Regions from separate parts of the Shewanella sp. SM23 genome, predicted to be linked through region 2. Evidence: predicted binding sites of a transcription regulator. Region 2 holds the regulator's gene; the other holds the start of a gene.
What was found. Region 2 encodes MetJ, which represses methionine synthesis genes. Its sites were predicted from a motif close to TAGACGTCTAGACGTCTA; they were not measured.
Positions count from the first base shown of each region.

Region 1 (5,998 bases), on a different contig from region 2:
CTGCCGTTTTCCAGACTCATATAAAGCTCGGAGAATAGAGCGGCCGATACGGCCATAACCATTGATAGCGACTCGGATCATTGAGGTCTCAATTTCCTCTTAATACAAAAACGGCCTGCAAACGATTGCAGGCCGCATTATACAGATTAACACTTAAAAAGTTTAACCTTTTGTATTGAATCTAATCCCTTGAGCCATTAGCCCAATGATTTTGCAGCATTCAGCACATTTTCAACGGTGAAACCGAAGTGATTCAATAGCACGTTACCCGGCGCAGACTCACCAAATGTGGTCATGCCCACAACTGTGCCTTCAAACCCGACGTACTTGTACCAGAAATCGGTATGCGCCGCTTCGATAGCCACACGTTTAGTCACAGCACGTGGTAATACAGATTCTTTATACGCGGCATCTTGCTTATCGAACTCAGTTGTCGATGGCATAGAGACGACGCGAACGTGTTTACCTTGCTCAGTCAGTGCAGCAGCTGCATCCATTGCCAATTGTACTTCGCTACCAGTTGCGATCAGGATCAGTTCTGGTGTACCCGCACAGTCTTGCAGTACATAAGCACCTTTAGCCACATTAGCTAATTGCTCAGCGGTACGCGCTTGCGCTTTCAGGTTTTGACGGCTGAAGATCAGTGACGTAGGTGCATTACGGCGCTCAATCGCAGCTTTCCAAGAAACTGCCGTTTCTGCCGCATCACATGGACGCCATACGGCCATATTTGGCGTCATACGCAGGTTAGCTAATTGCTCAACTGGTTGATGCGTTGGGCCATCTTCACCTTGACCGATAGAGTCATGGGTATAAACGAAGATGTTTTGAATACCCATCAGCGCCGACATACGCACTGCGTTACGAGCATATTCCATGAACATCATGAACGTTGCGCCGTAGTTGATGAAACCACCATGCAGCGAAGCACCGTTCATAATGCCACTCATGCCGAATTCACGCACGCCGTAGTAAATGTAGTTACCAGCTGGGTCGTCTTGAATACCTTTAGAACCTGACCACAGTGTCAAGTTAGAACCCGCTAAATCAGCAGAGCCGCCTAACAGTTCAGGCAACATAGCGCCAAATGCACCAATAGCATTTTGTGAGGCTTTACGGCTCGCAATGCCTTCGGCTTTGTCTTGTGATGCTTGTACGAATGCCTGCGCTTTTTCTTCGAAATCAGCCGGTAATTCACCTTTTAGAACGCGACGCTCATATTCAGCAGCCAGTTCTGGGTGAGCAGCGCGATATGCTGCAAACTTCTCGTTCCACGCTGCTTCACGGGCCGCACCGGCTTCTTTGGCATCCCAACCGGCATAAACGTCAGCAGGGATTTCAAATGGTGCATGTGGCCAGCCAAGGAATTCACGGGCGGCTGCGATTTCTGCATCGCCTAGTGGCGCGCCGTGACAATCGTGGCTGCCAGATTTGTTGGGGGAACCAAAACCGATAATGGTTTTGCAGCAAATCATTGTTGGTTTATCAGTCACCGCTTTCGCCGCTTCGATAGCAGCACGGATTGCCGCGCTATCGTGACCGTCAACACCGGTAATCACATGCCAGCCGTAAGCTTCAAAACGTTTTGGCGTATCATCGGTAAACCAGCCTTCAACATGGCCATCGATAGAAATACCGTTATCATCCCAAAATGCGACCAGTTTACCTAAACCTAAAGTACCGGCTAATGAACAGGCTTCGTGGGAAATACCTTCCATCAAACAGCCATCGCCGAGGAAGCAGTAAGTATAGTGATCAACGATATCGTGACCATCACGGTTAAACTGTGCCGCTAAGGTTTTCTCAGCAATCGCCATACCGACAGCGTTGCTGATGCCCGCACCGAGTGGACCCGTTGTGGTTTCAACACCTGGTGTGTAACCGTATTCTGGGTGACCCGGTGTTTTAGAATGCAATTGACGGAACTGTTTTAGCTCTTCAATTGGTAATTCATAACCAGTCAGGTGAAGTAAAGAGTAAATCAGCATTGAACCGTGACCGTTAGAGAGGATAAAACGATCTCTATCTACCCATTTCGGATTGTTCGGGTTGTGCTTAAGGAAATCATTCCACAGCACTTCAGCAATATCTGCCATACCCATTGGGGCGCCGGGATGGCCTGAATTTGCTTTTTGAACTGCATCCATACTTAACGCACGGATTGCGTTTGCGAGTACTTTACGGGAAGACATGCTCTCTCCTGCTTGTTTGTGGGGTCTAGCGGGCAATTTGGATGCATATTTTCCCCTACATGCCAGTGTGACGCAAACTAAAATTACCATTCACTCAGCAAAAGATGGGCGAATATGTACCCAAACAACCTGAAGATGCAGGATTCAGGTCGCTTGGGTATACAAGTCGCAGAAACAAGCCAGTCACTTTGCTGGCGTTTACTTGAGAGGGCATAGCAAGGATCACTTGTAATGGAGAAATAAATTTCTCAAAAACATAGTAAACTTAATGCTATGAAATATAAGTAAAATAACCTATTTATGACAGAGCGTAGTCGTTTTCAGGTCACAATCTGAGAGGATTTTTTATTATCGGGGGTGATCGGCAATCGGATTTAAACTAAAATAGCCGTCTAGATGTAGATGCTTCTACACGTTTGAATGCTAACGACGAGATTTTCCTACTATGGCAAAGCACTTGTTTACTTCTGAGTCGGTCTCAGAAGGTCATCCCGATAAGATTGCAGATCAGATTTCTGATGCTGTGCTAGATGCAATTCTGGCTCAAGATCCAAAAGCACGCGTAGCGTGTGAAACTTATGTCAAAACCGGCATGGTATTAGTGGGTGGTGAAGTCACTACCTCTGCCTGGGTTGATATTGAAGAAATCACCCGTAAAACGGTGCGTGAAATTGGTTATACCCATTCAGATATGGGGTTTGATGCAGACTCGTGCGCAGTATTAAACGCCATTGGTAAGCAATCACCCGACATTAATCAAGGTGTAGACCGCGCAGACCCTGCAGAGCAAGGGGCTGGCGATCAAGGGTTAATGTTTGGCTATGCTAACAACGAAACCGACATTCTGATGCCTGCACCTATCACCTATGCTCACGCATTAGTGAAACGTCAGTCTGAAGTGCGTAAAAATGGCACGCTACCTTGGTTACGCCCAGATGCGAAAAGCCAAGTCACTTTTGCCTATGATGATGGCAAAATTGTCGGTATCGATGCAGTTGTGTTGTCGACTCAACACAGAGATGACGTTTCACAAGCCGATTTAATTGAAGGCGTGATGGAAACCATTATCAAGCCTGTATTACCGGCTCAATGGTTAAACAAAGATACTAAGTTCTTTATCAACCCAACTGGCCGTTTTGTTATCGGTGGTCCAGTAGGTGATTGCGGCTTAACCGGTCGTAAGATCATCGTTGACACCTACGGCGGCATGGCCCGTCATGGTGGTGGCGCATTCTCTGGTAAAGATCCATCAAAAGTGGATCGTAGCGCGGCATATGCTGCCCGTTATGTAGCAAAAAACATCGTTGCAGCAGGTCTTGCTGATCGCTGTGAAATCCAAGTGTCTTACGCTATTGGTGTGGCAGAGCCGACCTCTATCAGCATCGAGACCTTCGGTACTGGTAAGGTGTCTGAAGAAGTGCTGATCAAGTTAGTCCGTCAACACTTTGAACTTCGCCCATACGGTTTAACGGCCATGCTAGATTTAGCACGTCCAATTTATCAAGCGACCGCCGCTTATGGCCACTTTGGTCGCAGCGAATTCCCATGGGAAGCTACTGATAAAGCCGAAATATTGCGCGCTGACGCAGGTCTATAGTCTTAATTCATTTCAATTTTTACACTTAAGACCCATAAAAAAACCGCTATCCAGCGGTTTTTTTATGTCTGACATTTGGTTAGATTAATAGTGCTAAGACAAATATGGCAAGATAAAAAACAGCATATACACAGACCATTAGAGTGCACAGACCCCATGACCGATAACGCCATCTTATTACAGCAACTTCAATCTTGTGCATGGGCAGCCAACGTAGGTCTGCCAGAGGAAACAGCAAAGACATACGGTACATTAGAGGAGATCGCCGCTTTTCTTGAATCCGATCCTGAAGCCTTTTTTGAAACACCTTACGAAATCCACTATGAAAGCCTGTGTGTAACAGACCATGACATGGCAAATTCGTTAAAAACAAAGGCAGTAGTAAATGATGTGCATGCTTGGATTTCTGACAGCGAAGTCGATGAAATTTCTAAGTCAGCTTACCTCTCCACTTGGAAAATTATTCCCGTTGCAGAAATATGCGCGCTGACATCCGATGACGCTAATACGCTCGCAACACTGCTCCTAGCTGACGTTAAACTTTCAGCCTTTACGAGTGAACGCCTATCTTGGTATCTCTGTGGAAGAATACCCTTTGGTTATATTGGTACTTATCCAAACGGACAATGGCTGATTCTGTAGGCTTATACGCTAGCACCTTTAATTTTTCTGACTTCATCTAGGGTCTATTGAGCTTTCGAGAATGATTTTTAGAGAGCATGCCAAGATTGATACTAACCAATGCACGCAGGGAAACGCTATTTCATTTAATGAACAGCACAGGCCGTGTTTATGATAAACCTGAACATAGATAAACATTTGAAGGCATTCTTTACCGCCTTCTAGTAGGCCCCCCTTAGCAAGATTGACCCAAAGAGTTGGGCCATTGGAGTACGGTTTTTAGAGGGTTTCATTTATGATCTAAAAAGACATTCAGGCCTATTTACTCAAAGCTTTAGTAAAAATGGCCGACACGGAATGGGTCTTTATTGATGGCTCGATAGTGCGGACTCACCAGCACAGTGCAGGTGCACTGAGTAATGAGTAATGAGTAATGAGTAATGAGAGTTACCCTATTGTTTAATTGATAGTGGATACCTTTATCAAACGGGTAACTCTCAGTTTTATCTATCGCCCATGAATATCAAATAATGGCTAATGCACAGGGTATTCGTTTAGAAACGTACATTCATACCAACCCAGAAGTTACGGGCCTTATCTTTGTTATTAAAATCATCAACGTAAGATGCTGTGTATCCGTTTTGGCCATTATCGTCAGAGACACAAGTGGTGCTAGTGTCACTACATTCGGTGAAGACAATATCGTATGAAGTAAAATCTTTATCAAACAAGTTATTTACTCGCATGTTGAAGGTGACAAACTCACTCGCCTGATAAGAACCACCAAGATGGAACACGTTATAACCTTTATAGTAGAGTGCAGCATCATTAATGATATCCCAAGAGCGATAACGTTTAGCACGGTATTCTGAGGTCAAGAATACGTTAAATGAGTCGGTCAACTCCCATTTTAATGTCGCGTTTGCCATATGCTTGGCACTGTTGCCGAGTGGACGGCCTTGCTCTGCACCGCTTTTCTGCTCGCTATCTGTGTAAGTATAATTAGCATTTAACGTTAAGGCATCTAGAATTTCCCAACGTCCCGCGAGCTCAGCACCTTGAATAGTAACTTTATCTATGTTGACTGTTTTGCTACTGACTGCATAACCTAAATCAGCATATTCACCCGCATCGGAACATTCTATGCTCGTACCTTTACCACAGGGTTGTGAAGCAATCTTATCGTCAAAATCATTTTTAAAGATAGTGACGTTAAAATTATGGCCATCTGGATGAGACCAATACAGGGCGACTTCGCTGGACACACTGGTTTCAGCTTCGAGATCTGGGTTACCAAATTGCGGTGAGGTTCCTTGGCCACCAAAGCCAACGACACCATCATACAATTGTGTGGTTTTAGGTGTTTTAAAGCCTGTGCTCACCCCACCCTTTACAGTCCACTCATTATTAATGGTGTAAACGCCGTATAGACGTGGGCTGAGTTGGTTGCCAAATATTTCATGATCATCATGACGTAAACCCGCAGTAACAGATAAATCAGAAGTCATGCTCCATGTATCTTCAGCAAAAACAGACCACATATTGTGTTCTTGTACTGCGCCAGGCGTACCTTCTTCCATACCAAATA
Region 1 covers NZ_JAKKRM010000004.1:38,284-44,281, forward strand. The annotation lists gene epd (erythrose-4-phosphate dehydrogenase) at 1-81, opposite strand, end outside; gene tkt (transketolase) at 198-2,192, opposite strand; gene metK (methionine adenosyltransferase) at 2,638-3,789, shown strand; gene L5L98_RS06630 (hypothetical protein) at 3,946-4,431, shown strand; partial or broken gene L5L98_RS06635 (IS5/IS1182 family transposase) at 4,509-4,834, shown strand; gene L5L98_RS06640 (TonB-dependent receptor domain-containing protein) at 4,965-5,998, opposite strand, start outside.
Region 1: the regulator MetJ is predicted to act here: its motif matches at 2,578-2,595, upstream of metK (methionine adenosyltransferase).

Region 2 (5,998 bases):
TAAACTCTGTTTGCCACGCGGCAAGATTAATCCCAGTTGATTTAATCAAGGCTTTACTCGAACTGACTAAACCGACTAACTCAACACTGGCTTCGAGTTCATGGTCCAATGATGGTGAAACCGACTTAAACAGATCGATCCAAGCCTCACCGATATTACCCACACCGAGCAGCAGGACACCAATGCGTTTACGCGGGCCAGCGCAGCGGCGGTGGACTTTTTGGGTTAACAGATTCACCTGTGACTGGGGCACTAACGTCACTAAACTTAAATCGCCACTGAACAAAGGTTTAGCATCACGGCTCAGTAAACGGGCAAAGCTACGACGATAATGTTCGGCGTCGGCACTCACTAATGCGACTAAACCAAAATCTGTGTTGATCTGCTGATCGCTGATCCCTAATGCTTCTGCCTCGGCATCGAGTAATCTTTGAACTTGTTTTTGATTCTCAGCGGTATAGGCAAGTTCAACCCTTTGATGGGCAGAGGTCCAATGGGCCAATGGCGTTAAACCCGCGGCAATCAATAAATCTAATAAACGAGTTAACTCCCCTGTGAGTTTAAAGCCGAACAGGACGACAGCATTGAGGTTAGTCACCACAGGCGCGCTCGCCGACGAACTGTGGGGCGCGATTAAGGTAAAGTCGGTGTGGGACGCATAACTTGAACGCACCGCTAAGCTCACTTCGGTATTGAATAACGGCTGCAAAGTGCGCGAATGCAATACTGGCGAGCCTAAACGCGCTAGGCGATCGGCTTCGGCAAGTGACATACTTTTCAGTAACTTGGCATCGTTGATTTTATTAGGATCGGCGTTGAACACCCCTTCCACATCGGTCCAAATGGTCACGCGCTCGATATCGGCGAGACTAGCAATCAGGCTGGCGCTAAAATCTGAACCATTACGACCAAGTAACAAGGTATCGCCACGCTCGTTAGCACAGATAAAACCTGTGATCACTAAGCGTTCATTGGGATGCGCGGCTAATAGGGCTTGTACTTTAGCGCGGGATTCTTGTACCCGAATTTGCGGCACAGCGGCTTCATCGGCCACTAAAATTGAACAGGCATCCACATGGCTTGCCGCCACGCCAGATTCGCGCAGTAGCGCCGCCATTAAACGTGCCGACCAACGTTCGCCAAAGCTCACCACATGGTTGATTTGGTATTCATTGCGCTCGTCTAAGGACAACAGGCTGATGAGTTGCGCTTTATCAGTGGCCAAACGCTCACGCAGATCGCGGGCTTGTTCATTCGACAACAACTGCTCAATCAACCCCTGTTGGTAACTGATCAGCACTTGTAATTCTTCTTGCCATAGCTGACCCGCATCACGCAGCGCTAATAATTTATACAGGAAATTCGTGCTTTTACCCGCCGCAGAGACCACCACGAGATCATCACTATGACCGTGGGTTAACAGGATATGGGCGACTCGGCGATAACAATCGGCATCCGCTAAACTGGAGCCACCAAATTTATGTAAGTGACAACGTGCCATCTATTATTCCTCTACTGACAAGCCGCAACGGCGGCTAATCCTGCTTGAATATCTGCAACTAAATCGGCGGCATCTTCAATACCCACCGATAGACGCAATAGGGTGTCCTTAATACCAGCCTCGAAGCGCGCTTGCGGCTCCATGGCTCTGTGGGTCATAGTGGCAGGCACTGCCACTAAACTTTCGACGCCACCTAAACTTTCCGCCACGCTAAATAAGCTGAGTGCACCTAAAAAGGCCACCACTTCGGCCTCACCGCCTTTGAGCTCAAAACTCAGCATAGCGCCAAAGCCCTGTTGTTGCTTGGCCGCAATGGCGTGACCAGGGTGATCCGCAAGCCCTGGGTAATAGACTTTACTCACCACAGGGCTTTGGGTTAATACCTCAATAATACGCTGGGCATTGGTTTGATGCTCGCGAATACGCACCGCTAAGGTACGCAGGCCGCGCAGGGTCAGATAACTGTCGAAGGCCGACCCCGTTAAGCCTAGAGTGTTCGACCACCAATGTAAGCTTTCGCCGATTTGCGCGTCTTTGGCGACCACAGCGCCGCCGACCACATCGCTGTGACCATTGATATATTTAGTGGTGGAGTGGATAACGATATCCGCGCCTAACAATAGGGGTTGTTGCAATATCGGCGATAAAAAGGTGTTATCGACCACCACCAGCGCGCCGACCTCATGGCTCGCCTTAGCAATGGCTTCGATATCTACCACACGCAATAATGGGTTCGATGGGGTTTCGAGCCACACCATCTTAGGATTCTGCGCAATGGCGGCGGCTAACGCTTGGCTGTCGGTTTGGTCGACCACTATGAGCTTAAACTGGCCTTTCTTCGCCAAGTTGGTAAATAAACGGTAGGAACCACCATAGCAATCATGGGGCACAACTAATAGGTCATCGGGGCCGAGCAAAGTAGTCACTAAGGTGATGGCCGCCATGCCAGTGCACGTCACTATGCCAGTGGCGCCCTTTTCTAATTGCGCTAATGCTTCGCCTAAAATGCAGCGCGTTGGGTTGCCTGAACGACTGTAATCGAATTCGCGGGGATTTTTATGACCATCGAAGGCGTAATTAGTCGACAAATAAATCGGTGGCACAACTGCGCCATATTGAGTATCGCTTTCGATACCCTGACGCACTGCCAGTGTGGCTAATTGACGCTCTGCCATGGGTGGACTCCTAAATTCGGTAGACTGATAGAGATGTCTGGACGTCTAAATGTACCTAAGCCCAACGCCATCGTCAATAGGCGTGAAGACGTTTAGACGTCTGAACATAAAGAAATCTGTTTGCAATCACAAAGAAATAGTAGCAATAATTTGACTGTTCTTTGTAAGGGTTTAAAATCTGCCCCGAATTTAGCGTTATAACAGGTGAGTCAATGACTGAATGGAATGGGGAATACATCAGCCCCTATGCTGAACATGGCAAGAAGAATGAACAAGTAAAAAAAATTACTGTGTCTATTCCGCTCAAAGTGCTTAAGGTCCTCACGGACGAACGTACTCGTCGTCAGGTCAATAATTTGCGTCACGCCACCAACAGCGAGCTGTTGTGTGAGGCATTTTTGCACGCCTACACTGGCCAGCCATTGCCCAACGATGAAGATCTGTCAAAAGATAATCCAGACAGCATTCCCGCAGAAGCCAAGTTGTTGATGGATCAAATGGGAATCGAGTGGGAAGACATGGAATAGCGACTCGTCGCTTTTAAAGTCATATCACAGTGCTCATCAATAGGGATCGTTAACGATCCCTTTTTGTTTATACCCAAGCGACTTCAAACTTTAAATTTCACCATCTTGAGTTGGTTTGGGATATAGGAAATCCTATGTTTTCTATGATAGATCCACAGACACTCGCCTTAGCCTCGCTGGTCGTGTTTCTGGGCGCCTTAACCCAAAGTCTGATTGGGTTTGGGCTTGCGGTTGTCGCCAGTCCTTTACTGTATATCGTCGATCCACAACTTGTACCTGCGCCTGTTATTGCTATGGGTTTCTCCATCGCCCTGCTGACCTTAGTGCGTGAGCGCGGTCACTTAGAATTCAATGGCTTGCAATATGCGCTCCTAGGCCGCGTGCCCGGTGGTTTTATCGGCGCGAGTTTATTACTGTTTGCGCCTCAACCCATACTCGGTTTATCCATCGCCGCTATTGTGACTGTCGCAGTGATCCTCAGCCTGTATAAATTCAGCCTGCCAGTGAATAAGAAAACCCTCTTCGGTGCGGGCGTGGTTTCAGGGATCTTCGGCAATATCGCCGCGATTGGTGGCCCGCCGATGGCGATTTTGTTGGCAGGCAAAGATGCCTCGCAGTTTCGCGCAGCGCTGTCGGCCTTCTTCATTTTTAGCTCCATGATTGCATTGATCATTTTAGCGATCACAGGCTTATTAGAATTAAAACATCTGTGGCTGTCGTTGATGCTGCTCCCCTCAGTGATTTTAGGTTACTTAGTCGCAGGGCGATTAGTAGGCCGTGTCGATAAAGAGAAGACAAAGATAGCGACGTTAGTCCTGTGCAGTATCAGCGCCTTAGTGCTAACGGTGAAGTCGGTTATCGAGTTATTACCCCAATAAGCGTCCTGCTTGTACTGGCAAACCTTCTCAAGATTCAAACAATAAAAAAGCACTGACATTGCCAGTGCTTTTTCTTTATCTATCAATATGTAAAGCCAGATTACACTCAGCTTAAATAGCTTTGCCCTGCGTACACAATAAAGTGTCTTAAGGCGAGTACGCCCGTTAAGCTCGCACAAGCCACCATGATCATCGCCCCCTTAGTGTGGCGAGTCGCGGCGGGTAGCAGCATAAACAGCAATGGAATACCAAAACCTATACCGACAACGCCTATCCAGAACACGCTTGCCCATAGCCCAGACGTTAACGATGCTAAGGCCGCAGCAGCCGCGCCGCCCTTGAAGTACAAGGCGCAGAACAACATGAACAGGAACAGAATTTCAATCGCCATCACAGGCAATTCTAAACCGTGCATCTTCACTAAAGTTTTGTCGTGGCTGTCAGTCTTAAACATCAGCAACGCCAGTACCGCATTTGCCGCAGCGCCCGCCGATAGACCTGACACTAAAAACAGCGCAGGCAGTACCGCAGTGTTGAGCATAGGATAAGCATTCATCGCCGAAATTAAGAAGCCAGTGTAAGCCCCTACGCCAATGGCGAGGACAAACAACAATACTTCAATCAGCTTTCGAAATGGCATAAGTAACTTAGCGATAGGTGTTAGGAAACCCAACCCCCATTTTGGTAAGTCATCCCGCAGCACAATAATGGCGTACGCAAAAGCTAAGGGAGAATACGCCAGCAGCGCCAGCACCCCAATGGCCATCACAGACTGGAAGTTATAGTGAATTAAGATCAGCCAAAAGTGGAATGGTTTGGTTAAATCAAACACTAAGCAGGCTAAACCTAAGCTAATCGCCACAGGCCCAATAATGGCGGCCGCCTTTAGAATGCTGCTTTCAGCTCCCGCGCTGAGTTCCTTATTCGCCCAGCGTAAACCAATGCCAATCAATAAACTGCCCGCGGATAACCCCGCCATAAACAGGTAAACGGCGATGACCCAGTGCCAAGTGACAGGATCATATTGCGCCATGTCGCCCCAAGTATTGTTCATAATCAAATCCCCCCTCTTTTGGTAGGAACGCGATATACCCTAGGTTTTGTGCCCAAATGGGTTTTATCTTGGTAAGTGATTTTAGTGTTGAGCATGATGGCCACTTCACTCTGCGGATCATTAGCATCACCAAACACTAAGGCATCGGTTGGACACACAGTCACACACGCTGGCTCTTCGCCCCGTGCTAAACGACTGTCTTTACAGAAGTTACACTTATCCGCCGCCTTGGTTTCTGGGTTCATAAAGCGCACTTTATAAGGGCACGCTGCCACACAGTACATACAGCCGACACACTTCTCGGAATGGATAGAGATAATGCCATCTTCACCCACATAGGCCGCGCCTGTTGGGCACACTTTAACGCAGGGTGCATCTTCACATTGCTGGCAAGATACCCTGTGATATTTGAAATGCAGATTGGGCATCTCACCAAAGGGGCCTTCCACACGCACTTGCAGACGAGTTACGCCTTCGGGTACGCCATTTTCACTGCGACACGCCACGTTACAAGCTTGGCAGCCGATGCACTTATTCTCGTCGTGCACCATTACATATCGTTTATTCATTTAAGCCTCCGATTAGCGCTTTGCCAGCGTGACGCCCGTGGTGTGCACTGTCATGCCACACACAGGAGCAGTAACGTGCGGCAGTAAGTTACCGCAGTGGATACCTTTACCCGTTGCTCTGACCAACTCTTTGTTTTTAGAACCAAAGCCCATGTAAGCAAACACAGTATCTTGGCGAATGCCCGGCGTGACTAAGGCATGGCCTTCTTCTGTGCCAACACTGCTGGTGAGGCGGATTGGGTCGCCATTGCTGATCCCTAATTTGCCCGCAGTAACAGGGTGAACCCACACAGC
Region 2 covers NZ_JAKKRM010000012.1:119,437-125,434, forward strand. The annotation lists gene L5L98_RS15095 (bifunctional aspartate kinase/homoserine dehydrogenase II) at 1-1,501, opposite strand, end outside; gene metB (cystathionine gamma-synthase) at 1,513-2,676, opposite strand; gene metJ (met regulon transcriptional regulator MetJ) at 2,889-3,203, shown strand; gene L5L98_RS15110 (sulfite exporter TauE/SafE family protein) at 3,338-4,081, shown strand; gene nrfD (NrfD/PsrC family molybdoenzyme membrane anchor subunit) at 4,188-5,135, opposite strand; gene L5L98_RS15120 (4Fe-4S dicluster domain-containing protein) at 5,138-5,704, opposite strand; gene phsA (thiosulfate reductase PhsA) at 5,717-5,998, opposite strand, start outside.